Regions from separate parts of the Comamonas fluminis genome, predicted to be linked through region 3. Evidence: predicted binding sites of a transcription regulator. Region 3 holds the regulator's gene; each other region holds the start of a gene.
The links. Region 3 encodes FNR, which switches genes on or off when oxygen is low (the NO sensors DNR and NnrR bind a similar motif). Its sites were predicted from a motif close to TTGATNNNNATCAA; they were not measured.
Positions count from the first base shown of each region.

Region 1 (7,894 bases), 510 kb from region 3:
CATTTCACGCATGCCAGCGCACTCCAACGAACACACACCCAAACGCCAACGCTCTCGCCGCATCCCCAACTACGCGCTGTATGGAGACAACGCACCTGCTGGCGGCAGCAATATGTTCAATTTCGAGTGGATTCCCGAGCGTTCCCCTCTTTACGGTTGGGAAATAGACCCGCATGAGCACCAGTCACTGATCCAGATTCTGATGCTCACCGAGGGGCACGGTTCCACCCTGCTCGAAGACGTTCACTGGCCTTTGCGCGCACCGGCTCTGGTTGTCGCCCCAGCCGGACGCGTTCATGGCTTTGACTTCAAGCCCCAGGTCAACGGAGTGGTTGTGACCGCTGCCCAGAAGCCACTGGAGGCCATGGCACAAATCGTCATGCCCGAGTTGCTCAATACCTTGCGTAAACCGCTGGCCATCAACCTGCCAGAGCAAGGCCGATATTCCGATGGACTAATGCCCATCTTTCTGAGCATCGAGCGTGAATGGCGACTGGCTGCACCCGGCCAAGTTGCCGCAGGCCTCTCGCTGATTACTGCGCTACTGGTGCAAATTGCAAGGTTGAACGAGACACTGGAACCGTCCACATGGCCCGCACAATCACGCAAAGCCCTGCAACTGGAAAGGTTCAGAGATCTCATCGACGAACACATGCGCCACCGCTGGGGCGTGAGTCAATACGCAGAGCAGTTGGGAATCAGCGCTGGCCAGTTGACTCGGCTGACGCAGGAAAGCCTGGGAAAATCCAGCAATGCACTCATCAACGAGCGTGTCCTGGTTGAAGCGCAGCGAGAGCTGATCTACACCAACTCCAGCATCAAGCAAATTGCAGATGGCCTTGGCTTCGAGGACGAGAGCTACTTCGGGCGCTTCTTTCGCAAGCACACAGGCCTGAGCCCTCTGTCCTTTCGAGACCAGGAGCTTGAACGCCTTCGCTCGACGCAATAAGTCTTTCCGCATACAAAAACGCCCGGGCAAGCCGGGCGTTTTGCGCAAAGAGCGATGGATTACTGATCGCGTGCCTCAATGGCGCGGTTGATGCCCAGAGCCGCCAGAGTGCACAGCGCACCGGACAGCAGGTAGATGCCCAGAGCGACCAGACCGAACTTGGCAGACACCCCCAGAGCCACCAGCGGCGCAAAGGCTGCACCAATCAGCCAGGCCATATCGGTGGAAAGCGCTGCACCGGTATAGCGGTAGTGCGCCGAGAAGTTGGAAGTCACCGTGCCCGAAGCCTGACCGTAAGACAGACCCAGCAGGATGAAGCCCACAATGATGAACACATTGTTGCCCACCGTGCCACTACCCAGCAGCCAGGGCGCCAGGAAGCTAAAGATACCAATCAGGCAAGCCATGGTGCCCAGTGTGTTGCGGCGGCCCACGCGATCAGCCAGCCAGCCCGAGAGCATGATGGCCGCACCCGCCAAGATTGCCCCAATGATCTGCACCACCAGCACATCCGTCATGGACTGGTCGGAGTACATAGAGATCCAGGACAGAGGGAAAACCGTTACCAAATGGAACAGCGCAAAGCTGGCCAGTGCAGCAAAGGCACCGATCATCACATTGCGGCCCTCATCACGCACCAGGCTGGTCACGCTGATGGGCTCCAGTTCTTTTTCCTGCAGCAGCTGTGTATAGGATTGCCCCACCACCAAGCGAAGACGCGCGAACAAAGCTACTACATTGATAGCAAATGCCACACAGAACGGATAGCGCCAGCCCCAGCTTAGAAACTGATCGGCAGTCAGACTGGAATAGAGGTACGCAAAGATGGCTGCGGCAATGATGAAGCCCAGCGGCGCGCCCAGCTGGCCGATCATCGAATACCAGCCTCGCTTGTCCTTGGGTGCAGACATGGCCAGCAGCGATGGCAGGCCGTCCCAGGTTCCGCCCAGTGCCAAGCCCTGCCCCACGCGCAAAATCACCAGCGCCCAGACGGCCTTCATGCCAGCCGCCTCGTAACTGGGCAAAAAGGTCATGCCCACCGTGCAGACGCCCAGCAGCAGCAGGGCCAGGGTCAGCTTGGTTGCGCGGCCCCAGCGCCGCTGCACGGCCATGGACAGCGCGGTGCCCACAGGCCGCGCCACAAAGGCTAAAGAGAAGATAGCGAAAGCCGCCAGCGTTCCATCCAGCTTCGAGAGGTAGGGGAAAAGAAGGGTCGGAAACACCAGCACGCAGGCGATGCCGAACACGAAGAAGTCAAAGTACTCGGACGAGCGACCAATGATCACACCAACCGCAATTTCACCAGGAGTGACATCCTCATCGGTGTTTGCATAGGCCAGCTTTTCCGAGTTGTCATAGTCTTGCGGAGTAAGACCAACGGATGGGTTCATGCTACTCATATAGATACAGCTCCTTGTCTTACTTGTCTTGTCCCTTGGACAGTTCTGTTCTACGCCCAAGCATGTGCAGCTGCAATAGAGTTTTTGCCCTCAGGGATGTCGGCAACAGGCTGATGCGCCAGGCTCTGTGGGGCATCTTCTATCTTTTACAAGAGCTTTCTCACGCTTCTTCAGGCAAGCTTCCGACAACGCTAAGCCCTTGTCACATAGCGGATTTCACCTTCAAAGACCTTGACCTTGGACAAAATGTCCAATGGACAAATGTTAAGTTGGTATTACATTTGACGAGATCCAGTAATCCGCGTTTACACCTAAGCGAGACTTTGTCACGCCCAAAGCATGTTAAAAATCAAGGAAATCCGTGGGCCCGCGTGGCTCACTGCGGCCGCGTTGACCGCAAGCCTCGCTGGTTGCAGCAAGGCTGTCGTTCTCAACCCGGCTGGCGATATTGCCAAGCAACAAGGCGATCTGGTCGTTACGGCCACTTTGCTGATGCTGCTCATCATCGTCCCCGTCATCTTTTTGACGCTGCTGTTTGCCTGGAAATACCGCCAGTCCAACACCGAAGCCAAGTACGACCCCGAATGGCATCACTCCACAGCGCTGGAACTGGTGATCTGGACGGTGCCTCTGCTCATCATCATTGCCCTGGGTGCCATCACCTGGATCAGCACCCACAAGCTGGACCCCTATCGTCCCCTGGACCGCATCTCCTCGACCAAGGCGCTGGACCCCAACGTCAAGCCTCTGGAGATTCAAGCCGTGTCGCTGGACTGGAAGTGGCTGTTCTTCTACCCCGAGCAAGGTATTGCGACGGTTAACGAAGTGGCTGCCCCGGTGGACCGCCCTATTCACTTCAAGCTGACTTCCAGCCACACCATGAACGCGTTCTACGTTCCTGACCTGGCAGGCATGATCTACACCATGCCCGGCATGCAGACTGAACTGAACGCAGTGATCAACAAGCCCGGTGTGTATGGCGGCAAGTCCTCCCACTACAGCGGCGCTGGTTTTGCAGGCATGACCTTCAAGTTCCATGGCCTGGAAAACGATCAGTTTGACCAGTGGGTTGCCAAGGCCAAGACCGAAGGCAAGGCCCTGACTCGCGATGCGTACCTCGACCTGGCCAAGCCCAGCGAGCGTAACCCTGTCGAGCGTTTCGCCACTGTGGACGAAGGCCTGTACAGCAAGGTTCTGAACCGCTGCGTGGAAGACGGCAAGATGTGCATGAACGAAATGATGGCCATTGACGCTGCTGGCGGCAAGGCTCCTGCACACCACAGCAAGGCCTCCAGCGCGATCCTGCCGATGGACGTCTGCACATCGAAAGATGCTGACCGCGTTGTCGCTTTGCTCGACGAAGTCGCCACCTCCGGAGCTGTCGCACAGCAATAAGTAGTTCACGGCGCGGGTGAGCCTCTGGCTCTACCGCTCCAATACGACAAAAGAGACTCAACATGTCTGAAACAACAACCCCGGCCGCCCACTGGCTGTTGGGCCGCATCACATGGGATCAGATTCCCATGACGCATGAGCCCATCGTGCTCATGACCTTTATTGCCGTGGTGCTCGGTGGCCTCGTCGTCATGGGCGGCATCACCAAGTTCCGCCTGTGGGGCCCGCTGTGGCGCGACTGGATTACGTCCATCGACCACAAGAAGATCGGCATCATGTACATGATCCTCGGTCTGGTCATGTTCCTGCGCGGCTTCGCGGATGCCGTGATGATGCGTCTGCAGCAGTCCATGGCCTTTGGCGACAGCATGGGCTATCTGCCTCCTCACCACTACGACCAGATCTTCACCGCCCACGGCGTGATCATGATCTTCTTTGTGGCCATGCCTTTCGTGACCGGCCTGATGAACTACCTGGTTCCTCTGCAGATCGGCGCACGTGACGTGTCCTTCCCGTTCCTGAACAACTTCAGCTTCTGGATGACCACAGGCGGCGCCGTGCTGGTGATGATCTCCCTGTTCCTGGGCGAGTTCTCCACCTCCGGCTGGCTGGCTCTGTCCAACCTGGGGCACCAGAATCCTGGAACCGGTCTTGACTACTACATCTGGGGCCTGCAGGTCGCAGGTGTCGGCACCACGCTATCGGGTATCAACCTGATCGTGACCATCATCAAGATGCGCGCTCCTGGCATGAACCTGATGAAGATGCCCGTCTTCACATGGACTGCTCTGTGCACCAACGCCCTGATTGTGGCTTCCTTCCCTGTGCTGACCGCCGCTCTGGTGCTGATGTCGCTGGACCGCTATCTGGGTACGCACTTCTTCTCGAACGACTTCGGCGGCAACCCGATGTTGTACGTGAACCTGATCTGGATCTGGGGTCACCCTGAGGTTTACATCCTGATCCTGCCTTGCTTCGGTGTGTTCTCCGAAATCGTGGCAACGTTCAGCCGCAAGCGTCTGTTCGGTTACACCTCGATGGTTTACGCCACCGTGTGTATCACAATCCTGTCCTACCTGGTGTGGCTGCACCACTTCTTCACCATGGGCTCGGGTGCCAGCGTGAATACCTTCTTCGGTATCACCACGATGATCATCTCGATTCCTACTGGAGCGAAGATCTTCAACTGGCTGTTCACCATGTACCGTGGCCGCATCCGCTTCACAGTGCCTATGCTGTGGACGATCGGCTTCATGGTGACCTTCGCCATTGGCGGTATGACCGGCGTGCTGCTGGCCGTTCCTCCCGCAGACTTTGTGCTGCACAACTCGCTGTTCCTGATCGCCCACTTCCACAACGTGATTATTGGTGGCGTGGTGTTTGCCGTGTTTGCCGGTATCAACTACTGGTTCCCCAAGGCTTTCGGCTTCCGCCTGAACGAGTTCTGGGGCAAGGCTTCCTTCTGGTTCTGGCTGGTCGGTTTCTGGGTTGCCTTCACTCCCCTGTACATCCTGGGTCTGATGGGCGTGACTCGTCGTGCCAACCACTTTGACGATCCTTCTCTGCAAATCTGGTTCATCGTTGCTGCCTGCGGCGCTGCCCTGATTGCTGCGGGTATCGGCTGCTTCTTCATCCAGCTGGGCGTGTCCATCTGGAAGCGCAACGAACTGCGTGACGAAACTGGCGACCCATGGGAAGGCCGTACCCTGGAATGGGCCACCTCCTCTCCTCCTCCCCAGTACAACTTCGCTTTCACCCCCGTGGTGCACGAAATTGACGCCTGGACTGACATGAAGAAACACGGCTATCAGCGTCCGCTGACCGGTTTCGAGCCCATCCACATGCCTGCCAACACTGGCGCTGGCGTGGTGATCGGCGGCCTGTCCACCGTTCTGGGTTTTGCGCTGATCTGGCACATGTGGCCTCTGGCGATCGCTTCGTTCGCCGCGACCATCCTGGCTTCGATCATTCATACCTTCAACTACAAGCGTGACTACTACATCCCTGCAGCCGACGTGGCAGCAACGGAAGCAGCACGCACCAAGCAGCTTGCAGCAGCCCATGTCTAATACACATATCAACGCTGGCGGCGCGGCCGCCCTGGCTCCACGCGAGTACCACCTCGCGCACGAGCCCCACCCAGAAAACGGCACCTCGCTGGGCTTCTGGCTCTACCTGATGAGCGACTGCCTGATCTTTGCAGCCCTGTTCGCCACCTATGGCGTACTGGGTCGCAACTATGCAGGTGGTCCTTCCGGCAAGGATCTGTTTGATCTGTCGCTGGTGGCCATCAACACGGCCTTCCTGCTGATGTCATCCATCACCTTCGGCTTTGCCATGCTGCAAAAGCAAAAGAAGAACGTGAACGGCACTCTGCTGTGGCTGGCCATCACCGGCCTGCTGGGCGCAGCCTTCCTGGCTGTGGAACTGTATGAATTCCACCACCTGATCCACGAAGGTGCAACGCCTCAGAGCAGCGCCTTCCTGTCGTCCTTCTTCACACTGGTGGGCACCCACGGTATCCACGTGACCTTCGGTCTGATCTGGCTCATCACCCTGATGATTCAGATCAAGAAGCACGGCCTGATCAATGAGAACGTGCGCCGTATCAACTGCCTGTCCATGTTCTGGCACTTCTTGGACGTGGTCTGGATCGGTGTGTTCACCTTTGTGTATCTGATGGGGGTGCTGTAAATGAGCGCACACGATATCCACGCTGGTCACGACGATCATCACGATCACGACGACCTCCACGTCACCATGGGTGACTATGTGAAGGGCTTCATCCTGGCCGTCATCCTGACTGCCATCCCCTTCTACCTGGTCATGAACAATGTGATCACGGACCGCAGCACGGCTGTGCTGGTTCTGGGCCTGTTTGCCATTGTTCAAGTGGTGGTGCACATGGTGTACTTCCTGCACATGAACGGCAAGATTCAAGGCGGCTGGACCATGCTGTCCACCATCTTCACCGTCATCTTCCTGGCGATTGCGATCTCCGGCACCTTGTGGGTCATGTTCCACATGAACACCAACATGATGCCCGGTCATGAGATGCACCAGCCTGCCAGTCAGGCCGATCATGCTGGTCACACTGCTCCTGCAGTTGTTACACCTTGACTGACCCCATGAAGAACCAGAGCGCTGCGCGGCAGCGCTCTCCCTTCGCCAAGGCGATGCTCGCGATAGTGGGCATCGCCTTGTTTTTAGGGTTTATGACTCTGGGCACCTGGCAAGTCCAGCGCCGCGCCTGGAAGCTTGATCTGATCGAGCGTGTGGACCAGCGCGTGCATACCGCCCCCACACCCGCACCAGCCTCCGGGCAATGGCCACAGATCAATGCTGCCAGCTACGAATACCTGCCCGTCAGCGCCCAGGGCGTATGGCTGGACAAGCAAACCGTACTGAGCAAGGCTCTGACCGAAGCCGGTGCCGGTTTCTGGGTCATGACCCCGCTGCAGCAGGCCGATGGATCGCAGATTCTGATCAACCGCGGCTTTACCCCCGAAAACCTGCGCAGTACCTGGCTCAAGCAGGTTGCCGAATCCACGCCTTCCACCGAGACGGTAAACGTCATTGGCCTGATGCGCATGAGCGAGCCCGGCGGCGGCTTTCTGCGCAAGAACGATGCGGGCAATGGCCAGTGGTTCTCGCGCGATGTGGCAGCCATGTCCCAGTCCATGGGCCTGAGCCATGCCGCGCCCTACTTCATCGACCAGGGCGTGCCTGCTGGCAACCCCGCCTATACCAAGGACGCCTTCGGCGCCGATGTACTGCGCCCCGGCATGACCGTCATCAAGTTCTCTAACAGCCATCTGGTCTACGCCCTTACCTGGTACGGGCTTGCAGCTATGGTTTTAGGTGCAGCATGGCTGGTTCGCCGCCATGACAAAGCCCTGAGCAAGCAGGACTGAAGCCACCGAGCTTTGTCCATTTGTGACCATGAAGCGCCCTTTCAAGGGCGCTTTTTTTATCTCCACTCAAGCACAGCCCTGCCCGCCTACACCAAAAGCGCATAGCCCCAATGCCTCAGGCAGTTGATGAGTCAAGGACAATTGCAGGGTGAGCAAAAATTCTGATTCCCTGTTCCGCGTACAGCGCCTGACCGAACGGCAGAACATGCAGCTGCTGATTCAGCTGCGCTGGATCG
Region 1 is NZ_CP066783.1:2,535,072-2,542,965, forward strand. It holds gene JDW18_RS11960 (helix-turn-helix domain-containing protein) at 11-949, shown strand; gene JDW18_RS11965 (MFS transporter) at 1,009-2,349, opposite strand; gene cyoA (ubiquinol oxidase subunit II) at 2,689-3,744, shown strand; gene cyoB (cytochrome o ubiquinol oxidase subunit I) at 3,807-5,813, shown strand; gene cyoC (cytochrome o ubiquinol oxidase subunit III) at 5,806-6,438, shown strand; gene cyoD (cytochrome o ubiquinol oxidase subunit IV) at 6,439-6,864, shown strand; gene JDW18_RS11990 (SURF1 family protein) at 6,873-7,658, shown strand; gene JDW18_RS11995 (ATP-binding protein) at 7,807-7,894, shown strand, end outside.
Region 1: cyoA (ubiquinol oxidase subunit II) is a predicted target of FNR. The motif match lies at 2,581-2,594, and genes of this name have one in related genera.

Region 2 (7,894 bases), 300 kb from region 3:
TTTCTTCGCCGCGCAGCGATTGTGCGGGCAAGTTGTTTTCCTGCGCCTGCTGCGAGCGCGGGAAGTACAGCGAAAACGTGCTGCCCTGCGCTGGCTGAGAGCGCACGTCGATGTAGCCCCCCGAGCTTTCCATGAAGCTCTTGACCATGGGCAGCCCCAGACCGGCACCGCCGCCTGCGGGCTTGGTGGTGTAGAAGGGGTTGAAGATCTGTTCGCGCGCCTGCTCCGCGATGCCGCAGCCGTTGTCTGTGACATGAAAGGCCACGTAGTCTTGCGATTTGCCATCGCGCAGCACGACTTCGTTGCGCACCGAAAGCTGCACACTACCGCGCCCTTCCACCGCGTCGCGGGCGTTGATGATGAGATTGATCAGCGAGTTTTCGAGATAGGCCTTGTCCGCTTCCAGGTTGGCTATTTCGGCATCCACTGCGATGCGAAGATCCACCTCGGCGCCAGCGGCCTTGCGCAGCAGCTCTTGCAGCTCCTTGATCAGCTGCGTGGGGTTGATGACGGAGCGGGCTTGCGGCGTGCGCCCGGAAAAACCGGCCAGCTGGGATGAAAGGCGAGCGGCCTTGCGAATGCTCTCGCGCACGGCCTTGAGGTTGTCGTTCATTCCCTCGTCGTTAATGCGCCGCTGCAGCACTTCGGCATTCAGCCCCATCACAAACAGCAGATTGTTCAGTTCATGGGCCACGCTGCCGGCCAGGTTGCTCAGCAGGTCTTGCTTCTGGTTCTGAGATGCCAGCTTCTGGGCTTCTTCAAGACGCCGCACATAGCCGTTGATTTGCGCATACAGCGCCTGTGTATGCGCCTCAGCGGCCTCTTCCGCACGCTTGAATTTGTCGATATTGATATTGACGCCTACCCAGTGCCTGATCTTCCCGGCCTCGTCGAACATGGGGGCGCCGGTGAACAGATACCACTCAAACTCGCCGTTGTGCTTTTTCAGGCGGACACGGTAGGGCTCTATGCAGCCCACCGCCATACCGGTGGAAAAATTGCGAAACGCCATGTCCTGATCGTCAGGGTGGATCTTGTCTATCCAGGCGGTGCTGGCGAAGTCTGCAATATCGTCTGCCCCAAACTTGAACTGGTTGGAGGTCTTGTTGGTCCAGAAAATCTCGCCCCCGGGGCTGCAGAGAAAGACGTTGTGGGGAAATTCGTCCACCAGTTGTCTGTAAACCGCTTCCTGCTGCTGCACCGCAGCACCGGCCTGCACGCTGGTGCGGGGCAGCTCCATCCAGAAAATCTGAATCTGGGCTGATTGTCCGTCCGGCGCTTTGACGGGCAGCAGTTCTATATGGGCGTGCAGCAGTTCGCTGTCAAAAGCCAGAAAGCTCTGCTGCTGCGCACACTGCTGCAGCCGGGCCAGCATTTCAGGGCAGTCGCGCAGCGGGTTGAGGCCGGACTCCATCTGCTTTTGCTTGATCAGGCGCGTCAGCTCACTGCTGGCGCACAGAAGACTGTGGCTATCCGCATCGATCAAGCCCCAAGCCATGTGGGATTGTTTTATCGCATCCATCAATTCATGGCCGGACATATTCATCAGATCAAATTCCAACGTTAACTAGCGCCAACTACGCAAACAGGAAACCCAGGATTCTGCGCAGCCCAATCTGCAACAAGTTGTAGGACAAGCCTGTGACAGCTTGCGCTCTGCCGAAAAAACAAAAGCTGCCTTGCCCGCCGCTTTCAGATGCAGCCATTTGTAACTGCAATATATGCAATTTTTAATGGTTTATTAATGTATCAACTTCATGCTTAAGGCATTGGATTGATTCAGGTTTTATTGCCCCTCTGAAACGGACAGAAGCACGTAAGACTTGATTCAAATCAACCAGGCGCATACGCCCCATTCATATAGTCAATTACACATAAAAGATATTAATTAAATACTCTTTTATGCATAAAACATCAGAACCCGATCTGATGCCATTGCGACGATGAAAGGAAGGGCGATGCCACTTCACACTCCAGAATCTTCCAGCTGCACTGCCGGCAGTGCCTGCGCTTGCGCCACCGCGTCTTCCGGCCCTCAGAAGGCGGCCTCCAGCCAGGCCGTATCCGCCCCTGTGCAAGCCAAGCGCGGCTTTTTGCAGGATTTGATTGCCGTGGCCGCCAGCTTTGGTCTGGCCGGTTCCGCCCGTGCGGCCCTGCCCGGCGACCCCAGCTTTCAACCCACGCGCCGCCCCGGCATGGAGGGCAAGCGCTTTGGCATGCTGGTGGATATGCGCAAGTGCATTGGCTGCCAGGCCTGCACGGTGAGCTGCTCTGTCGAAAACCAGCCGCCCATTGGCCAGTTCCGCACCAGCGTGCTGCAGTACGAGGTGGATCAGGGCGATGCCGCCCCTGCCATGGTCAGCCTGCCGCGCCTGTGCAACCACTGCGATGAGCCACCCTGCGTGCCCGTGTGCCCCGTGCAAGCCACCTTCCAGCGCACCGACGGCATTGTGCTGGTCGATAACGAGCGTTGCGTGGGCTGCGGCTACTGCGTGCAGGCCTGCCCGTATGACGCCCGCTTTATCAACCACGAGACACAGACCGCCGACAAGTGCACCTTCTGCGAGCACCGCCTGGAAGCCGGCCTCTTGCCCGCCTGCGTGGAGAGCTGTGTGGGCGGCGCACGCGTGATTGGCGATTTGAACGACGCGCACAGCGAGATCAACCAGCGCATCAACGCCCACAAGGACGAGATCAAGGTCCTCAAGCCCGGCATGAAGACCAAGCCGCACGTCTTCTACATCGGCCTGCCTGATGAATTTGTGAACGGCGTGGACGGTCAAGCCACTGTGAGGCTGGTAGCCACCCCCTGAGTCGCTACGCCTACGGCTGCGCGCCTTCCCCCTCTCTCGCTACGCGGGAGGGGGACAACTCCCTCGCTGCGGGACGGCCCTTGCTCGGAGTTGCTGGCTTAGGCCATGCAATGCCAGAAACGGTCACCCAGTCACATGAATAAAAGATCAAAAAGGACTTTCAGATGCAAATCATCGAACTCCTGACCCCCGCCTACGAAGCCGCCTGGCTGCCCTGGGCTGTGCAGTATTTCTTCCTGGTCGGCGTAGCTACCGGCGCTGCGCTGCTCACATCGGCCTGTGTGTTTGGCCCAGCCAATGGCTTGCGCCAGCGCCTGCTGCCCACGGCCGTGCTGGTGCTGGCGATGAGCGCGATTGCCGCCCCCGTCGCCCTGCTGGCTGACTTGCACCAGCCCGCCCGCTTTTGGCACTTCTACGCCCACCTCACCCCCTGGTCGTGGATGAGCCTGGGCGCGATTTTGATGCCTACCTTTGTGGGCCTGTGCGTGCTGATGTGCGCGCTGTGGTGGCTGGGCAAGCCTGCGCTGATGCGGGCGCTGGTGCCTGTGCTGGTGCTGTCCACGCTCTCCATCGTGCTGTATTCGGGTGCCGAAATCATGGTGATCCGCTCGCGTCCGCTGTGGAACACGCTGTGGGTGCCGATCAACCTGGCGCTCAGCGGCTGGCTGGCCACCGTGGGCATGGCTTTTGTACTGTTCCGCTTTCTGCCTGCCAAGCTGCAGCCCGATTTTGAAACCCTGCACGGCCTGCGCAACCTGGGCCTGTGGGTAGCAACTGGTCTGGTGATCTCTGCGCTGACCTGGGCCTTGTACGGCATTGCAGGCCACAGCCCTTCGTTTGATCTGGCCGTGCGCCTGTTCAAGGATTTCCCCGTCTGGCGCATCTCCATGCTGGGCTCGGCCATCTTTGGTGCAGCCGTGGTGATTGCCCTGCTGCGCGGCGAGCGCCGCCTGGGCGCCAAGGGCTACACCCTGGTGCTGGGCACGGGCCTAGCCGCCAGCGCCTGGGCCTTCCGCTGGGCGCTGTTCATGGGCGTGCAAGGCGTGCCCAAGTTTGGCGCGGGCCTGTATCTGTACAGCATGCCACTGGGCGGCGAAGGCCTGATGGGCATGCTGGGCGTGGCGGGCCTGTGCGTGGCACTGCTGGCCATGGCGACCTGGGCGCTGGAGCTGTTCCCCCAACGCCAAGCCACAGCTTAATTAGGCCCTTTAGATCAAATAGGCCTCTACCGCAATACCAGCAAGCGCTAGCAGCTATCAAAAATATAGTATTTGCCAGCGCTTGCACTTCCCCCCTCACAAAGGGACTAAGGGCAAGACCATGACAGACAAAAAAAACGCTCCCCAACTCTCCCCTGAAGATGCCAACATCGCGCGCCGCCGCATGCTGCTGCGCGGCGGTGCCGTGGCAGGTGGCCTGGCCGCTTTTGCCGCAGGCTATGGCGAAACCGTGGCCAAGGGTGCCAAGGGCTTGATTACGGGCACCTCCGGCAAGACGACAAAAAGCGCCACCCGCGGCAACTCGCTCACGCCAGAGTTCCGCATTGACCCCGCCACCGGCAAGCTGAGCACGCAAGTCGGCCAGGTGGTCAGCCCCTCGTCGTGCCTAGGCTGCTGGACGCAGTGCGGCGTGCGCGTGCGCGTCGACACCGACCACAACCAGATCATCCGCATCGCTGGCAACCCCTACCACCCGCTGGCCACTACCAACCCCGCGCCCATGGAAACGCCCGTGCGCGAGGTCTACGCCATGCTGGGCGGCGACAACGGCCTGGAAGGCCGCGCCACCAGTTGCGCGCGCGGCTCGGCCATGCTGGAGCATCAAAACGCCGCACACCGCGTGCTCAAGCCCTTGAAGCGCGTGGGCCCGCGCGGCTCTGGCCAGTGGAAGACGATTTCGCTGGAAGAGCTGGTCAAAGAGATTTGCGAAGGCGGCGATCTGTTTGGCGAAGGCCATGTGGACGGCCTGCGTGCCATCCGCGATGTGAAAACGCTGATCGACGAAGCCAACCCCGAGTACGGCCCCAAATCCAACCAGCTGCTGGTGACCGAGGCCGCCAACGAAGGCCGCACGCCCCTGGTCAACCGCTTTGCCAAGCAGGCGTTTGGCACCATCAACGTCTCCAACCACGGCTCGTACTGCGGCCAAACCTACCGCGTGGGCACGGGCGCGGCGCTGGGCGATATGGCGGGCATGCCCCACGGCAAGCCGGACTGGAAAAACTCGCGCTTTGGCCTCTTTATCGGCACCTCGCCCGCGCAATCGGGCAACCCCTTCCAGCGCGTGGGCCGTGAATTGGCCGAGGCCCGCTCGCGCAATGAGAACACCTACCAATACGTGGTGGTCTCGCCCATGCTGCCCACCTCGTCCAGCTTTGCCGCGGGCGACAACAACCGCTGGCTGCCAGTCAAGCCCGGCTCTGATCTGGCGCTGGCCATGGGCCTGATCCGCTGGATCATCGACAACGAGCGCTACGACAAGCAGTTTCTGACCCAGCCCGGCCCCGCCGCCATGGCCGCCATGGGCGAGGCATCGTGGAGCAACGCCACCCATTTGCTGATTAACGAGCCCAAGCACCCGCGCTTTGGCCAGTTCCTGCGCGGTGCGGACATTGGTCTGCCCATGCCCGAGCCGGTTGATGAAAAGACGCCCGCCGAAGACGTGTACGTGGTGCAACTGGCCGATGGAAAGGGCGGCTTCAAATTAGCCCCGCACACCGTGGCCACGCCTGCCGAGCTGATCGTGGAGCGTGAGTTCACGCCCATCAAGGCTGCAGACGCGATCGAAGAACCCACACCCATCGCAGTCTGCACCTCCTTCGTCAAGCTGCGTGCGGAAGCGCACAAAAAGACGATTGACGAATACGCAGCCCTGTGCGGCGTGCCCGCCAAAGAGATAGCAGACCTGGCGCGCGAGTTCACCAGCCATGGCAAGCAGGCCGTGGCCAACTCGCACGGCGGCACCATGAACGGCTCGGGCTTCTACACCGCCTTTGCCATTGCCATGCTCAACAATTTGATCGGCAACCTCAACGTCAAGGGTGGCTGGGTCATGGATGCAGGCCCCTTCGGCCCCTTTGGCCCCGGCCCGCGCTACAACTTTGCGCAGTTTGAAGGGGCGGTCAAACCCGTGGGCGTGGCGCTGTCGCGCACCAAGTTCCCGTACGAGAAGACCAGCGAGTTCAAGCGCAAAAAGGAAACCGGCCAAAACCCCTACCCCGCCAAAGCGCCCTGGTACCCCGCCCCCGGTGGGCTCAGTAGCGAAATGCTGGCCGCAGGCCTGCTGGGCTACCCCTACGCGGTCAAGGCCTGGATCAACCACATGAGCAACCCGATCTACGCCATCTGCGGTTTCGAGAACACGCTGGCCACGGCCATCAAAGACCCGAAAAAGCTGCCGCTGTTTGTCTCGGTCGATCCGTTCATCAACGAGACCTCGGCCCTGGCCGACTACATCGTGCCCGACACCGTCACCTACGAGAGCTGGGGCATTGGCGCGCCTTGGGCCGACGTGGTGGCCAAAAGCAGCACCGTGCGCTGGCCCACAGTGGATGCCGCCACCGCCAAAACCGCAGACGGCCAGGCCATCAGCTTTGAAAGCTTTGTCTTTGCCGTGGCCAAGCAACTGGGCCTGCCCGGCTTTGGCAAAAACGCGATGAGTACCAAGGAAGGCGAACCGCTTGATCTGAAAAACGCCGAAGACTTCTACCTGCGCGGCATGTGCAACATCGCCTACCAGGCCGGCAAGCCCGTGCCAGAAGCCAGCGACGACGACATCGCCATCACCGGCCTCACCAAGTGGATGCCCTCGGTAGAAAAATCCGTCAAACCCGAAGAAGTGCGCCGCGTCGCCATGGTGATGAGCCGGGGCGGCCGCTTTGACAAGCAAGACGACGCCTGGAAGGGCGACCAGCTCAAGCTGCAAGCCAAGTTCCCCGCCACCTTCTGGCATGAGGGCTTGAGCAAAATGAAGCACTCCATGACCGGCGAACGCTACAGCGGCTGCCCCACCTGGTACCCCACCCGCCTGGCCGACGGCAGCGACATGCGCGCCGTGTTCAACACCGAGGATTGGCCGCTGACCATGACCAGCTACAAATCCAACCTAATGAGCAGCATGTCCATCGCCGCCAGCCGCCTGCGCCAGGTGCACCCGCACAACCCCGTCAGCCTGCACAAAGACGACGCGGCACGCCTGGGCATCGCCAACGGCGACCATATCGAGCTGAGCACCCCTGGCGGCAAACTGCAAGGCGTGGCCCTGGTGCGCGCCGGAATTGCACCCGGTGCTATCGCTATTGAACATGGCTACGGCCACAAGCAGCTGGGCACCGTGGCCCACGTGGTGGACGGCAAGCCCACCCACGCCAACCCGCAGCACGGCAATGGCGTGAATCTGAATATGCTGGGCTTTGCGGACCCTACGCGGCCTGGCAAAGACAATGTTTGGATTGATTGGGTGTCGGGGGCGGTGGTGAGGCAAGGTCTGCCGGTCAAAGTGACTAAGGTTTGATGGCTGGTTGATGCCTGTGTCTGAGGATGCAGGTGTTGAAAACTAAAAAAGCCCATCGCGTGAGCGATGGGCTTTTTTAGTTAACCCCTCTTCGCAGACAGTCACCAACACACGAGAACTGGCACCCCAGCTTCCCAGTGGACAGAAAGGCTATGCGCCACCTGCTGCAACCATCTGGTAATAGCTAAAGTAAATGTTTCCAGTCTGCGCCGCATGTCGCTTCTTCCGAAGTAGCAAGCTGATGAAGTCGATCCGTTCTTCAAAAACGGCCATGAGATCTGCGCCGTCGATTAAAAGTATGGATGCTCCACCGGCTTGATGTGCGGTTACACCGTCTGCTGAAAAGCCGTTGATGGACAAGAAGACCCCCAGTGTGTTCTCTAGCTTGGTGCGAACCTTGTCTGTAAACACCGCTAGGTCGGCTTTGTTGACGAGATCCTTCTGCCACTTAGCTTCAAATAGATATTCAGTCCCCTCCAAAGAGAATGCACCATCTACTTGTTCCCCAAGGTTCTTGAAGGAGGCTTTCGGATCTAGATCGAACAATTCGAAGAGTTCATACATCACAC
Region 2 is NZ_CP066783.1:2,325,310-2,333,203, reverse strand. It holds gene JDW18_RS11080 (PAS domain-containing hybrid sensor histidine kinase/response regulator) at 1-1,498, opposite strand, end outside; gene dsrO (sulfate reduction electron transfer complex DsrMKJOP subunit DsrO) at 1,959-2,813, shown strand; gene nrfD (NrfD/PsrC family molybdoenzyme membrane anchor subunit) at 2,978-4,012, shown strand; gene JDW18_RS11065 (tetrathionate reductase subunit A) at 4,134-7,325, shown strand; gene JDW18_RS11060 (hypothetical protein) at 7,476-7,894, opposite strand, start outside.
Region 2: dsrO (sulfate reduction electron transfer complex DsrMKJOP subunit DsrO) is a predicted target of FNR. The motif match lies at 1,824-1,837, and genes of this name have one in related genera.

Region 3 (7,894 bases):
TGCCACCGCTATCAGCATCACGCCCGCAATGCGCGTGCCCCACTCGGCACGGAAATGGTTGATGCGGCTCTGGCTCAGCTTCCACAGCCATGGGCCACCCACCAACCAGGCACCGCCGCCCAGCGCAAAGGCGGCCATGGACAAGCCACCCTGCCATGCCCCACCGCTGAGAGCGGCCACCAGCACCGCCGAATACAGCAAACCGCAAGGCATCAGCGCCCAGGCAAAGCCCGCCGCCATACTGCCGCCGGGCGCACTAACCCAAGGCTGAACCCTGGCCCAGGCTGCACGACCTGCGCGCTCCAGCCACACGGGCTGACGGGCTTGAACCACCATGGCCAGACCCCAGGCCATGACAGCCACATGCATCAGTGTCCAGAGCTTTTGCAGCGCCGTCGTCTGGCTGGTGAGCCAGGACAGGCTTTCCATGGCCACCGCAGCCACCGCGCCCAGCGCCGCGTAGCCAGCGATTCGCCCCAGGTGAAACAGGCTGGCACGCAGCCACTGGCGCTTGCGCAACCCGTGCATCACCACAGGCCGCTGGCCCGGCGCCAGAGCGTGACTGCCAGTGACTGCACTGCAGGGCGCAGCGCACATTACAAGACAATGGGGCCCACCCACGAGCCCCATGATCAAAGCAGTCCAGACCAGCGAAAACAACATGCGCTAGATGATGCGTGAAAAACGCGTACGGTTCTTGTCGGCCTGCAAATAGCGGTCAAACAGCATGGCTACTCCGCGCACAAAGAACCAGCCCAGCGCCGTAACCTGAAAGCCCTCTTCACCCAGCGTCAGCAGGCCATTGGACTGCATTTCTTCCAATGCCTTTATCTCAGGCGCAAAGTACTCGCGGAAGTTAATCAGCCAGGCCTGCTCCATGGGCTCATACAGCACCGCACCCTGGCACATCACAGCCATGATGACGGCGCGGCGCACCATGTCATCGCGCGACAGTGCGAGCCCCCGCTGCACGGGCAGCAGGCCACCGTCAATGGCGTCGTAATACTCTTCCAGCGTCTTGACGTTCTGGCTGTAGGTCGCGCCCACCTTGCCGATGGCCGATACCCCCAGCGCGATCAGGTCACAGTCTGGCTGAGTGCTGTAGCCCTGAAAGTTGCGATGCAAACGCCCCTGGCGCTTGGCAACGGCCAGCGAATCGCTGGGCAGCGCGAAGTGGTCCATGCCCACATAGACATAGCCGCCTTCCATGAAGGCATCAATCGCGCCCGAGAGCATATTGAGCTTGTCCTGCCCCATGGGCAGATCGGCAGACTCAATGCGGCGCTGCGGCTTGAAGCGTTCTGGCAGATGCGCATAGGCATACAGCGCAATGCGATCAGGGCGCAGGCTGTTGACCTGCTCCAGCGTGCGTGCAAAAGACTGCGGAGTCTGCTTGGGCAAGCCGTAGATCAGGTCCACGTTGATGGAGACAAAGCCCAGCTCGCGCGCTTTTTCCACCAAGGCAAATACCTGGTCTGCAGGCTGCTCACGGTGCACGGCTTTTTGCACATCAGGGTCAAAGTCCTGCACACCAAAGCTCAGGCGGTTGAAACCCAGCTCCTTGAGTGCCAGCAGGCGCTCGTTGCTCACGGTGCGAGGATCAACCTCGATGGAGTATTCGCCTGCGGGGTCGAGCTTGAAATGCTCGCGCAGCAGCTCCATGAGCTGGCCCAGCTCTTCATCGCTGAAGAAGGTTGGCGTGCCGCCCCCCAGGTGCAACTGGCTGACCAGTTGGCCCTTGCCACAATGCTCGGTATGCATGGCAACTTCGCGGCGCAGATAATCAAGGTATTGCACCGCTTTTTCGTGGTGCTTGGTGACGATTTTGTTGCAGGCGCAGTAGTAGCACAGCGACTCGCAGAACGGCACATGCACATAAAGCGACAGAGGCAAGGCCCGGGCACCAGAATGTGCCTTGCGCTGCTGCAGCGCCAAGGTATAGTCCTCAGGACCGAAAGCCTCAACAAAACGGTCGGCTGTAGGGAACGACGTGTAGCGAGGCCCCGCGATATCAAAACGGCTTAGCAACTCGGGCGTAACTGCGGTCATAACTTGTCTGTCAGGGTGTACTCACATTGCAGCCAGCGCCTGAGCCTGGCTGTTTTGCAGCGAAGCCCGACACCTATTGTTGTTGCAGTGAGCGCGTGTTATTGGAATCAGTCTCTTCAATGTGCCCCAAGGCAAAATTCCTGTCCTTGATTCACATCAAGGGATAACAAGGCAAGTGCTGCGACAATTTGATCCATCTCATTACCAACCCTAGAGGTCAATGACCGGCGCGACTTCATACCCATGTCTGTCTGTGCCGCTGCTTTAAAGCCATGAATCTTCAGACCATCAAAGCATCCTGCTCCAACTGCAATCTGCGTGAACTGTGCATGCCCATGGGCCTGGACGACGACCAAATGGAGCGCATCGACGAAATCGTGGCCACGCGCCGCAAGATCAAGCGCGGCGGTCTGCTGTTTCGCAATGGCGAGGAGTTCACTTCGCTGTACGCCATCCGCACGGGCTTCTTCAAGACCTGTGTGGCCACCGAAGATGGTCGTGACCAGGTCACGGGCTTTCAGATGGCCGGTGAAATCATTGGTCTGGATGGCATCGTCAACGATCACCACACCTGCGACGCTGTGGCGCTGGAAGACGCAGAAGTCTGCGTGATGCCTTTTGACAAGCTGGAGCAGCTGTCGCGTGAAGTCACCGCCCTGCAAAACCATGTGCACAAGGTGATGAGCCGCGAGATCGTGCGTGAGCACGGCGTCATGCTGCTACTGGGCAGCATGCGCGCTGAAGAGCGCCTGGCCGCCTTTGTGCTGAACCTGGTGCAGCGCCTGGCCGCACGCGGCTTCTCCAAGTCCGAGCTGGTGCTGCGCATGACCCGCGAGGAAATTGGCAGCTATCTGGGCCTGAAGCTGGAGACCGTCAGCCGCACCTTCTCCAAGTTTGCCGAGGAAGGCATTGTGGAAGTCAAGCAGCGCCATCTGCGCATTCTGGATACCGAAGCGCTCAAGCGCATCGTCAACAGCCAGCAGTGCCAGAACTGATCGACAAGCGCTGACTGAGCCCATGACAAAAGCCCGCATCACGCGGGCTTTGTTGTTTGAGCGCGGCGCACTTGCCGCAGCCAGCTCATTCGGGCAACGGCTGCGAGACAATGCCGTCGTTCAAATCCTGAGCCGAGCGCGCCAGCATGCGCGTCATCACGCTGCACAGCAGCATGACCAGCCAGAAGGCAAAGAAGGCCGCCGTGTAGATGGCGCTGCGTGACCATTCCAGCGGCGCACCCAGCCAGTGCACATCCAGCGGGTCCACAAAGGCAAAAACCACCATTTCCATGACTGCAGCGGCCAGAAAAGCAGGCCAGGCAGTCCACATCCAGCGCTGAGTGTCCATCACGAATCTCCATGGGCTGTCGGGGGATGAACACATTTTGCACAGCAATTTCAGCCACTGAACAGCCCCAGTGCGGGCAAGCCCCGAGCAGATAAACCCGCAGGAACTCTTGATTTGATAGCTACTGGCGCCTTCCCATCCTCCACTTCAAGCCAGATTGTCTTGAAAGCCCTTGCGGATCAACCGCCCACAGCTCCTCTTTTTGAAAATCAGGGCATGAAAAAAGGCCGCTCAGCGGCCTTGGTCAAGCTTCAGGCCGCCAGAAGGAGGGCCTGACAAGCCATTCATCAGCGATCGGTGGGGTGATCCTGCGCGGGCGTTGCCGCATGGTTGCGACCGGTCACAGCGGGCGCCAGGCTTTTTTGCGATTCGCTCAGGCGCTGGTTGATCTCGATGCCGTGACGGTAGTAGTCAGGGTCAATCACGGGATCGGGCTTGCTCATGGCGATATAGGCCGTGACAAAACCGGCAACGACCACAATCGCCGGGCCGGCAAAAACCAGCCAGACATGGGCGTACTTCCACCAGGGCCTGCCGTCCTCGGGGTGCTTGGGTTTGATTGCGCTTGCTGCGCGGGCTGATGTTGCCAACATGGCAGACCTCTTTCAATCGATGAACTCTGCCCGGGAGGCTCCGCAGGCAGAGTTATTGTTGCGGATAGTCGATAACCTTGCCGCTCAGCGCGGCACGAGGAAGACGGCTTTTTCGGAGACGCGACCACCACCGGCCTGCACCGCATCCAGATTGAAGTGGATGGTGTGCGAGCCCGCATCGGCCGAGCCATAAGGAATCTGCAGACGCACGGCAATGCCGCGTGTCTCTGCCGGGCCCACGGTGACTTCCTGCTCGGACGCCACTTCCAGACTCTGCAGGCCCACCGCAGTGATGCGATAACGTTGCTCGGACTCTGTCGCATTCATGATCTGCAGACGATAGACGTTCTCCAGCTTGCCGCCTGCCACGATGCGCGAGAGCGCTGCGCGGTCGCGAATCACGTCCACCTTGACGGGCTCGCGCAGAACCAGGCTGGCAATCATGGCCGCGCTCAAGGCGATCAAGACTGTGGAGTAGATCAGCACGCGGGGGCGGAAGATACGGCGAATCATCTGCGCATGCTTCCAGGCCTTGGCCACGGCGTTCTGCGTGGTCAGGCGAATCAGGCCACGCGGGTACTCCATCTTGTCCATCACGGAGTTGCAGGCGTCGATGCACAGGCCACAGCCAATACATTCGTACTGCAGGCCCTTGCGGATGTCGATGCCCACAGGGCAGACCTGCACGCACAGCTTGCAGTCGATGCAGTCGCCCAGACCTTCGGCCTTGTAATCCACGCCCTTCCTGCGGGGACCGCGACCTTCACCACGCACAGCGTCGTAGCTGACGATCATGGTGTCCTTGTCGAACATGGCGCTCTGAAAGCGCGCATAGGGGCACATGTATTTGCAGACCTGCTCGCGCATATAGCCTGCGTTGCCGTAGGTGGCAAATCCGTAGAACAGCACCCAGAAGATCTGCCAGTTGCCTTGCAAGGACAGCAGCTCAACCGCCAGTTCGCGAATGGGCACAAAGAAGCCCACGAAGGTAAAGCCCGTCCACAGGGACAAGGCAATCCACAGAAACTGCTTGAGCGACTTCTTCCAGATTTTCTCGAAGGTCCAGCCATTCTTGTCGATGCGCATGCGAGCGCTGCGGTCACCTTCGACCTTGCTCTCGATCCACATGAAGATTTCGGTATAGACCGTCTGCGGGCAGGTAAAGCCACACCACAGGCGTCCGGCGACGGCCGTAAACAGGAAAAGCGCTAGCGCGCTGATGATGAGAAGACCGGTGAGGTAGATGAAATCCTGTGGGTAAAGCACCAGCCCGAACAGGTAAAAGCGCCGCGCTTCCAGATCAAAGAGCAGCATTTGACGCTCGCCCCACTGCAGCCAGGGCATGCCATAGAAAAACAGCTGCGTCAACAGCACCATGACCCAGCGCCAGCGTGCAAACACACCGCTGATGGAGCGTGAGTAAACTTTTTGCTCAGAGGCAAACAAAGGCACATAACCAGGTTCTGTACCGTCTTTAGGCTCGGGGGTGATCGGGATGATCTTGCGCGGTTTCCCGGGGTCGCATGACATCGCAGTTCCTTAATATTTTTGTAATTACTGAAATTCCCAGCGCAAAAAAGGCGGTGCCACTGACACCGCCTTTTCACTCAGATCATTTCTGTGTCTGCACGTTGGAGAGACTCCACACATAGGAAGCCAGCACAGCGATTTGCGCCTCTGTCAGCTTTTCCTTCTGGGCAGGCATTTCGTTGTGCTTGCCGTTGTTGACGATGTTGACGATGGCCGCTTCACCCCAGCCATGCAGCCAGATGTCGTCGGTCAGGTTAGGTGCACCCATGGCCTGGTTGCCCTTGCCGTCCATGCCGTGGCAGGCTGCGCAGGCCACGAATTTGGACTTGCCCAGCGAAGCCTTGACAGCATCGTGAGGGCCGCCCGACAGGCTCAGCACATAGTTGGCCACGTTGCGCACATCGTCAGCCGTGCCCACGGCAGCGGCCATGGGGGGCATGATGCCGATGCGGCCGTTGGTGATGGTTTCCTTGATCTTGTCAGGGGTGCCACCGTGCAGCCAGTCGCCGTCTGCCAGATTGGGGAAGCTCTTGCTGCCGCGTGCATCAGAGCCGTGGCACTGTGCGCAGTTGTTCATGAACAGACGCTCGCCGATGGCCATGGCCTGGGGGTCCTTAGCCATTTCTTCGGTGGGCATGCTGGTGAACTTGGCATACAGCGGCTCCAGATCCGCCTTGGCCTTGGCCACTTCCTTGTCATAGGCGCCCGTCTGGCTCCAGTCCAGCTTGCCGTTGAAGGCACCCAGACCTGGGTAAGCCGCCAGATAGGCCAGACCAAAGACCACGGTGATCACAAACAGACCCATCCACCACTTGGGCATGGGGTTGTTGAGTTCACGCAAGTCACCGTCCCAGACGTGGCCAGTGGTGTTATCACCCGAGGGGACAACCTTCTTGCGCGCCACCAGAATCAGCAGCAGCAAGCAGCCAAAGATGCCGATCAGCGTGATGGCGGCCACATAGACCGACCAGAAATTGTTGATGAAATCGCTCATGAGATGTTCTCGTTATGGTGGTCAGACTCAGTCTTCCTGCAGGAAGGGGACCTGAGCTGCTTCGTCAAAACGGGCTTGGTTGCGGCGGGCATACGCCCACCACCAGATGCCCACGAAACACGCCATTGAAGCCAGCGTGGCCACGATACGCATGGTGGTGATATCCATTTCCAGCCCTCCTGTCTTACTTGACGGCGCGGCCCAGGACCTGCAGATAGGAGATCACAGCCTCCATCTCGGTCTTGTCCTTGACTTCAGCCTGAGCACCAGCGATTTCTGCATCGCTGTACGGCACGCCCACCTTGCGCAGCGCAGTCATGCGCGTGGCAACCGCCGTGTCATCCACCTTGCTGGTTTCCAGCCAGGGGTAGGCAGGCATATTGGACTCGGGCACCACGTCACGCGGGTTGTTCAGGTGAATGCGATGCCATTCGTCGCTGTACTTGCCGCCCACGCGGTGCAGGTCGGGGCCAGTACGCTTGGAGCCCCACTGGAAGGGGTGGTCATACACGAACTCACCGGCCACCGAGTAGTGACCGTAGCGCATGGTTTCTGCGCGGAAGGGGCGAATCATCTGCGAGTGGCAGTTGTAGCAACCTTCGCGCAGATAGACGTCACGGCCCATCAGCTGCAGCGGGGTGTAGGGCTTGAGGCCCGCAACGGCTTCTGTCGTGGACTTCTGGAAGAACAGAGGCACGATTTCCACCAGGCCACCAATGGCCAGCACGAACAGAGTGAGCGCGATCAGCAAGAAGTTGCTGGTCTCGATCTTCTCGTGAGAAAAGCTCTTGGGAGCTGCGTTATTTTGATCAGACATTGCCAGTGCTCCTCAATGCTCAGGCGTGGGCCACGGCCGCAGGCACGGCCACCTTCACGGAACGACCAGCCGTAGCAGTCTTGAAGGTGTTCCAGGCCATGACCAGCATGCCGCCCAGATACAGCAGACCACCGGTGACACGAATCACGTAGAAGGGATAGGTCGCCTTCACGCTTTCCACGAAGGTGTAAGTCAGCGTTCCATCGGGGTTGACAGCGCGCCACATCAGGCCCTGCATCACGCCGGCAATCCACATTGCGGCGATGTACAGCACGATGCCGATAGTGGCCATCCAGAAGTGCAGCTCGATCGCGGGCACGGAGTGCATTTTTTCGCGGCCGAACAGACGGGGAATCAGGTAGTAAAGCGAGCCCATGGTGATCAGACCCACCCAGCCCAGAGCGCCGGAGTGAACGTGACCCACGGTCCAGTCGGTGTAGTGCGACAGTGCGTTCACCGTCTTGATGGCCATCATCGGGCCTTCGAACGTGGACATGCCGTAGAACGACAGGGACACGATCAGGAAACGCAGGATGGGGTCATCACGCAGTTTGTGCCATGCACCCG
Region 3 is NZ_CP066783.1:2,023,430-2,031,323, reverse strand. It holds gene JDW18_RS09710 (sulfite exporter TauE/SafE family protein) at 1-663, opposite strand, end outside; gene hemN (oxygen-independent coproporphyrinogen III oxidase) at 667-2,049, opposite strand; gene fnr (fumarate/nitrate reduction transcriptional regulator Fnr) at 2,322-3,044, shown strand; gene JDW18_RS09695 (hypothetical protein) at 3,130-3,393, opposite strand; gene JDW18_RS09690 (FixH family protein) at 3,681-3,986, opposite strand; gene ccoG (cytochrome c oxidase accessory protein CcoG) at 4,071-5,516, opposite strand; gene ccoP (cytochrome-c oxidase, cbb3-type subunit III) at 5,599-6,510, opposite strand; gene JDW18_RS09675 (cbb3-type cytochrome oxidase subunit 3) at 6,538-6,678, opposite strand; gene ccoO (cytochrome-c oxidase, cbb3-type subunit II) at 6,695-7,327, opposite strand; gene ccoN (cytochrome-c oxidase, cbb3-type subunit I) at 7,347-7,894, opposite strand, start outside.

Region 4 (7,894 bases), 1.5 Mb from region 3:
GAGCCCTGGCCGGGCGATGCATAGGAGTACTTGCCGGGGTTGCTCTTGACCTCAGCCAGAAAGCTCTTGTAATCCTTGCCCGCGAACTTTGGGTTGGCCGCAATGATGTTGGGGGTGGCGGCGATGTTCACGATTGGCGTGAAATCGGTGGCAACGTTGTACGGAATCTTGGGGTTGATGGCCGGGTTGGTGGCCGTGGTGGACACAGTGGCAATGCCCAGGTTGTAGCCATCGGGCTTGGCGCGTGCGGTTTCTGCCGCGCCAATGCTGCCGCCACCACCACCCTTGTTTTCCACCACCACGGACTGGCCTAGTTCCTTGGACAGCGGCTCTGCAATGATGCGGGCGATCAGGTCCGTTGTGCCGCCAGCGGCAAAGGGCACCAGCAGGCGGATGGGCTTGTTGGGGTAGCTGGCCTGTGCTTGTGCGGCGCCGCAAAACGCCAGGGCGGCGAGCACGGTGGCTGTGAACTTGAACATATTTGTCTCCTTGCTAATGTGATGTGCAGAACAGCGCTTTTTGTGAAAGCGGTCTGCCGTTTTCCGGGGCTTTAGCCCTCTTGAAATGAAGTGGTTCTGGCCGGGTGTGTGGCTTCAAACAACCCCTTGTTGGTGCAGCGCGGCGATGTGCTCGGCATTCAGCCCCATCTCGCGCAGCACTTCGTCCGTGTGCTGGCCCAGCGCTGGCGGGGCGCTGCGGTAAGTCACGGGCGTGGCCGACAGGCGCATGGGGCTGGCTACGGTGGAAACGTGGCTGATGCCGTCGCTTGCCTGGCGCGGCAAGGTCTTCTGAATGCCGCGCGCCTTGACCTGGGGGTCTTCAAACGCTTCGGCAATCGTGTTGATGGGGCCGCAGGGCACGGCCTTGTCTTCCAGCAGCGCAATCCAGTCCGTCGTGCTGCGCAGCAGCATTTGCGGCTTCATCAGGTCGAGCAGTGCAGCGCGGTTCTGCACGCGGGCGGTGTTGGTGGCAAAGCGCGCATCCTGCGCCCAGCCGTCCTGACCGATGGCGGCGCAAAAGCGGGCGAACTGGCCGTCGTTGCCAATGGCCAGCAGCACATTGCCGTCCAGCGTGGGAAAGTCCTGATATGGAGCCAGGCTGGGGTGAATATTGCCGGCGCGGCCCGGGGCCTTGTCCGTGGCCAGAAAGCCCGCTGCCTGATTGGCCAGCACGGCCATGCCTACGTCCAGCAGCGCCATGTCGATGTACTGACCTGCGCCGGTAGAGTGGCGCGCATTGAGTGCGGCGAGGATGGCATTGCTGGCATACAGGCCGGTAAACACATCGATCACCGCCACGCCCACTTTCAGCGGGCCGCCACCGGACTCACCATCGGCATGGCCGGTAATGCTCATCAGCCCGCACATGGCTTGCACCATCAGGTCGTAGCCGGCGCGTTCGGCATAGGGGCCGTCCTGGCCAAAGCCGGTGATGGAGCAGTAAATCAGGCGCGGGTTGGCGGTCTTCAGGCTGTCATACTCCAGCCCGTACTGGGCCAGCCCGCCAGTTTTGAAATTCTCCACCACCACATCGGCCTCAGCCGCCATGCGCTGCAGCAGGGCGCGGCCTTCGGGGTGGGCCATGTCCACAGTCATGCTGCGCTTGTTGCGGTTGCAGGCCGTGAAGTAGCTGGCTTCACGTGTGTCGTTGCCCGCATCGTCCTTCAAGAACGGAGGCCCCCAGTGCCGCGTATCGTCACCAGCCACGGGTCGCTCAATCTTGATCACATCGGCGCCCAGGTCAGCCAGCATCTGCGTGGCCCAGGGCCCCGCCAGCACGCGCGACAGATCCAGCACCTTGATGCCAGCCAGTGCGCCAGTGGAAGTGGTTGTCGATGCGTTCATGTCAGAGGAGTCCAGAAACGGGGAGCTATGAAAACAGAAGCTGCTTGCGCTGTATTGGTATGAATTTTGAATAAAAAGTGATTCAAAACCCATTCAAATAAAGAGGTACTAGCTAACAAATGGATAGCAAATCAGATGAAGCGGCCATACCTGAACCAGTGCCAGTGACCTGCGCCACCGCCCCAAGGTGAGGGCAGCAAGCAAGAGCCTAGGCGGCCCCGCCGCCTCGCGGCGAAGCCGCTCAGGGGGTGTCAGTTAAATGCAGCGATGCCAGTTTGCGCACGGCCCAAAATCAGGGCGTGGACATCGTGCGTACCTTCGTAGGTATTCACCACTTCCAGGTTCACCAGATGGCGGGCCACGCCGAACTCGTCGCTGATGCCGTTGCCGCCCAGCATGTCACGCGCCATGCGGGCAATGTCCAGCGACTTGCCGCAGTTGTTGCGCTTGATCAGCGAGGTGATTTCGATCACGTTCTGGTGCTCGTCCTTCATGCGGCCCACGCGCAGCGCGGCTTGCAGGCCCAGGGTGATTTCGGTCTGCATATCGGCCAGCTTCTTCTGGATCAGCTGGTTGGCGGCCAGAGGGCGGCCAAACTGCTTGCGGTCCAGCGTGTACTGGCGGGCGGTGTGCCAGCAGTCTTCGGCGGCACCCAGCGCGCCCCAGGCAATGCCGAAGCGGGCGCTGTTCAGGCAGGTGAACGGGCCTTTCAGACCACGCACATCGGGGAAGGCGTTTTCTTCGGGGCAGAACACATCGTCCATCACGATTTCGCCGGTAATGGAGGCGCGCAGGCCCACCTTGCCGTGAATGGCGGGCGCGCTCAGGCCCTTCATGCCCTTTTCCAGCACAAAGCCGCGAATCTGGCCCACGGTGCCGTCTTCGGCCACTTCCTTGGCCCAGACCACAAACACATCCGCCACGGGGCTGTTGGTGATCCACATCTTGTTGCCCTTGAGCTTGTAGCCGCCGTCCACCTTATAGGCGCGGGTAGCCATGCTGCCGGGGTCAGAGCCGTGGTCAGGCTCGGTCAGACCGAAGCAGCCAATGAACTCGCCAGAAGCCAGCTTGGGAAGGTATTTCATCTTCTGCGCTTCGGTGCCGAACTCGTTGATGGGCACCATCACCAGAGACGATTGCACAGACGCCATGGAGCGGTAGCCGGAGTCCACACGCTCGATCTCGCGTGCCACCAGGCCGTAGCTCACATAGTTCAGGCCTGCGCCGCCGTATTCGGTGGGGATGGTGGGGCCCAGCAGGCCCAACTCGCCCATCTCGCGGAAGATGGACAGATCAACCGACTCATTGCGGAACATGGCTTGCACGCGGGGCTTGAGCTTGTCCTGGCAGTACTCGCGTGCGGCGTCGCGGATCATGCGCTCGTCTTCTGTCAGTTGCTGGTCGAGCTGCAAGCAATCGTCCCACTGGTAACCATTGGCCATGTTCATCTCCTGAATGCGAAAGTGTTGAGTTGCAGGCCTGCTGCCTGAGTGCTTGCACACATATTAGGTTTGCCAAACCTAGCGAGGCAAACGATGATTAATCATCTATGGATGAGTAAAATGCATGTATAGATGCATTAATCAGGGTTATCCCGTTGTTTTTAGCTTAATCCATGCGTTTTAAGCACAAGATATATGCGTAGAGTTCTTCCCTCCACCCAGGCGCTGGCCTGCTTTGAATCGGCCGCCCGGCACATCAGCTATACCAAGGCGGCGCAGGAGTTGTCGCTGACGCAAAGCGCCGTCTCGCGCCAGATCATTGCGCTGGAAGAGTTTGTGGGCGTGGCCCTGTTCAAGCGCACGCGCCATGGAGTGCTGCTGACCGATGCAGGCCAGCACTACGCCAAGCAGGTGGGCCGCTGGCTGCAGGGGCTGGAGCGCGACACGCTGGATTTGATGAGCCACCAGGGCGAGGGCGGCCCCATCAACCTGGCGGCAGTGCCCACCTTCACCACCCGCTGGCTGCTGCCGCGCCTGCCCCAGCTCACGCGCGAGCACCCGGACATCACCGTGCACATCGATGTGCAGACCCGGCCTTTTCTGTTTGCCGATACCGTGTTTGACGCCGCCATCTACGCGGGCACGCCCGAGCAGGTGGCGCGCTGGCCCGGCGTGCAGGCCCAGTGGCTGATGGATGAAGAAGTCGTGCCCGTTTGCAGCCCGCAACTGCTGGCCACCGCCCAGCAGCGCGACCCGGGCCGCGCCTGGCTGCCCGTGGGGCCGGAGGTGATTGCCCGCCTGCCACTGCTGCAGCAAAGCACGCGCCCGCAGGGCTGGAGGCAGTGGTTTGAGGCCATGAACGTCGATGCCCCGCGTGCGCTGGACGGCATGCGGTTGGAGCTGTTTTCCATGCTGGCCGTAGCTGCCAGCCAGGGTCTGGGCGTAGCGCTGATGCCGCCTATGCTGATTGAGCAAGAGCTTGCGCGCGGCGACCTGATCATTGCCTGCCCCCAGCCGCTGCGCGGCAACCGGGCGTATTACTTGGTCACGCCCGAATTGGCGGCGGATGCCCAGCAGAGCCCAGCATTGCGCATTTTCAGCGCATGGCTGCAGAGCCGAGCGAAGGGTGACTGATGCACAGCTACCGGGATTGGGGCCATGCGTAGTCAGTGAGAGATCTCGTGCGGCATTGCAGCGAGGCACTGGCCAGAAGCCTGCTGCGGCTTGGTCTCAATTGCCCCTGTTCATCCATGGCTGAATATCTTTGCCAATGCGCTGGGCAAGGCGCTTCAGGCGAGGAAGGTAGCGTTTTTCCACTTCCGTGACATTGATCGCAGCTTTGGGGAACACAAGGTTGATACCGCCGTGCAACTGGCCACGCGAAACCACTGGCACCGCAATGGCCGCAAAGGCATGCTCTCGATCCCAGTCGCCATCATTCATTGCATAGCCACGTGTGCGCGTTTCAGTGATTAAGCGCTCTACCGCTTTGACATCTCGCGCCATGCTCCCCACTTCGTCAGTTCGTTGTCCGAGCAGGGTCAGCAGTCCTTCCCTTTCGGAATCAGAGCAAGCGCTTAAATAGGCACGCCCCATGGCAGTAAAAAACAGCGGCAGCTTTTCGCCTATTTTTCCGCGGTGCTGAGAGAGAAGACTAAACCGGTGAGTGCTCTCTCGCACCACCATGAATCCACCTTCCAGTGTTCCCAGATCACAGGGCCAGAGCAGATCGGGTATGGCCGCACGCATGAGTGGCAAGGCAATCTGCTCCACCCAGTCATCGTCGACAAAGCCTTCGCTCAATCCTCGGACGGCAAAGGTCAGGTAGTACTGGCCTTCTTTTTCTCCCTGACGGACATAGCCGTCGGCACGCAGAGTCTCCAGCAGACGCTTGACGGTAGTTCTGTGGATATTGCAGCTTTGCGCAAGGGCCGTGGTTGTGGCGATGCCGCCAGGCGCTCGATTGAGAGCCTGCAGCAATGCCAGCCCACGAGAAAGGCTGCGCACATCCTTGTAGTCATTGCCGGTTGATGCGGTGTCTGAAGGTTTCATGGCAATCCATGGTGAAAAAATGGTTCAAGTCCCTTGATGACCCAAAGACGCTGGAGCGATCAGACCGTTTTTGATGAGGGTGATCCCGGGCTTTTGACTCTAGGGTTAAGGGTATTTACGAGCAAATATGTGCACCACGTGCACATGGTTCGGGATTTTGGCATTGATGTTGAGAATGATCAAAACAGCAAGAAATACGTGCTGAAGCGACATTGGAGACAACGCCATGAATGCCCAAGATCAACGACAAGTTGAAATCAACGAATGTGATGTTTTGATAGTTGGCGCAGGGCCTGTGGGCCTGACACTGGCCAACACCCTGGGCCTTGCCGGGGTGAGCGTGCTGGTGATTGAAAAGCTCGACAGCATCATCGACTACCCACGCGCTATCGGTATTGATGACGAGTCCCTGCGCACTTTGCAGGCGGCAGGGCTGTCGGAGCAAGTGCAGGCGCACATCACGCCAGATCACTGGATGCGCTTTTACACGGCATCGGGCCAGTGCTTTGCTTCCATTGAGCCACGTACAGACGAGTTTGGCTGGTCACGTCGCAACGCGTTCATTCAGCCGCAGGTCGATGCCATCCTCTACCAGGGGCTTCAGCGCTTTCCCAAGGTTCAGGTGTTGCTGGGCCAAGAGCTTCAAAAGTTCTCCCAGACAGACTCTGGCGTGAGTGCAGAAATTAAAAGTGGAAGTGGTCAGGTGCGCACGCTGACGGCTAAATACATGGTGGCCTGCGACGGTGGCAACAGCATGATTCGCCGCACGTTGAACATCGGCTTTGAAGGCCGGACCAAGCCCAACCAGTGGATTGTGGTTGACGTGCGCAATGACCCGCTGGGCACGCCGCATATCGGCATGCACTGCGATCCCGAGCGCCCCTATGTCTCGGCAGCACTGCCTCACGGAATTCGTCGCTTTGAATTCATGGTCATGCCCGGCGAAACTGAGGAGGAACTCTCCAAGCCTGAGAACCTGGCCCAGTTGATGCGCAAGGTGGTGGCAGACCCTGACAAGGTGGATTACATCCGTAAGCGCGTCTACACCCACAACGCCCGTCTGGCGGATCAGTTTCGTGTGAACCGTATTTTGCTGGCGGGAGATGCCGCGCACATCATGCCGGTCTGGCAAGGTCAGGGCTACAACAGCGGCATGCGCGATGCCAGCAATCTTGCATGGAAGCTGGCAATGGTTGTCAAAGGCCAGGCGGGCTCCAGCCTGCTTGACAGTTATGAACAAGAGCGCCGAAGCCATGCCCGCAGCATGATTCACCTGTCTGAAGTTGCGGGAGACATTTTTGCGCCGGAGAGCCATACCGCAGCCAAGGTGCGTGACACCGTGATGCTGGCGCTGAACGCTGTTCCCCCGGTGAAGCAGTATTTTGCGGAGATGCGCTTCAAACCCATGCCGCGCTATGAGCAAGGCGTGGTTCTGCATCAGAGCGCAACCAGCAACCAGGGACAAAAAACTCCCTTGGCCGGTTTGCTGGACCGCTCCGGAGACACGCCTCTGAGTCGACTGTTAGGCTTGATGGCCGAGAAAAAAGAGTCTCTGTTTGGCCGTCTGGTGCATGGCCTGGAAGCCCCGCAGCCCAGCCCCGTCGGGCGCATGTTCATTCAGCCCAGAGTGCTGACTGCACAAGGGGAAACAGTCCGTCTGGATGACCTGATTGGCCTGAACTTCGCCGTCATCGCCTGGGGCACCGATCCAAGCTATGGCATGGATGACAGAGCACGTGCGTTCTGGCAAGGGCTGGGAGCCCGCTTCATTCGAGTGATGCCAACAGGTCAGCTTGCGCACGCCTCGTCAACGAATGATGGTGTGCTGACGATTGGTGATGCGCAGGGGCGTATCAAGGACTGGTTCGGGGCACAAACCAAATCGATTGTGTTCGTTCGCCCGGACCGCTTTGTGGCCGCACTGGCGTCTCCGCAGGAGGTGTCGAGCATCACAAGACAACTGGCAGGTGTGCTTCATGCGCAATTGCCCGCTGCAGCGCAGGTGCTCGCATGATTGAGGTCGCACTTCAGAATGCGAAGCGCGCATTTTTGGGCATGTCTCACTCTCCGCTGCTGGGGCTGAACCCTGTCAGCGAAGAGGATCAGAACGCCCTCGACTGCGCGGTGGAACAGGCGAGGGCTGCTGTTCATGCCTTTGATCCCGAGCTCATCATCCTGATTGGCCCGGACCATTACAACGGATTCTTCAATGATCTGATGCCCACGTTCTGCGTCGGCAGCGAAGTGACTGCCGTAGGGGACTACCTCTCTCCCGCAGGTCCACTGAATGTTCCCAGTGATACAGCGGTTGCGCTGGCCGAGCACTTGATGGACGCCCATTTTGATATGGCTGTTTCCAGGCGCATGCTGGTGGACCACGGTTTTTCTCAGGCGCTGCAGGTGCTGTGGGGTGATGACCTCAAGACACCGCCAGTCATACCCATCTTCCTCAATGCAGTTGCACAGCCGACCATAGCGCGCATGTCTCGCTGTGTGGAGCTGGGTCAGGCCATTGGCAAGTTCCTCGATACCTTGCCCCAGCGTACTTTGCTCATT
Region 4 is NZ_CP066783.1:3,571,675-3,579,568, reverse strand. It holds gene JDW18_RS16600 (tripartite tricarboxylate transporter substrate binding protein BugE) at 1-479, opposite strand, end outside; gene JDW18_RS16595 (CaiB/BaiF CoA transferase family protein) at 594-1,844, opposite strand; gene JDW18_RS16590 (acyl-CoA dehydrogenase) at 2,096-3,286, opposite strand; gene JDW18_RS16585 (LysR family transcriptional regulator) at 3,482-4,420, shown strand; gene JDW18_RS16580 (DNA-binding transcriptional regulator) at 4,517-5,338, opposite strand; gene mhpA (bifunctional 3-(3-hydroxy-phenyl)propionate/3-hydroxycinnamic acid hydroxylase MhpA) at 5,565-7,352, shown strand; gene JDW18_RS16570 (3-carboxyethylcatechol 2,3-dioxygenase) at 7,394-7,894, shown strand, end outside.
Region 4: mhpA (bifunctional 3-(3-hydroxy-phenyl)propionate/3-hydroxycinnamic acid hydroxylase MhpA) is a predicted target of FNR. The motif match lies at 5,508-5,521, and genes of this name have one in related genera.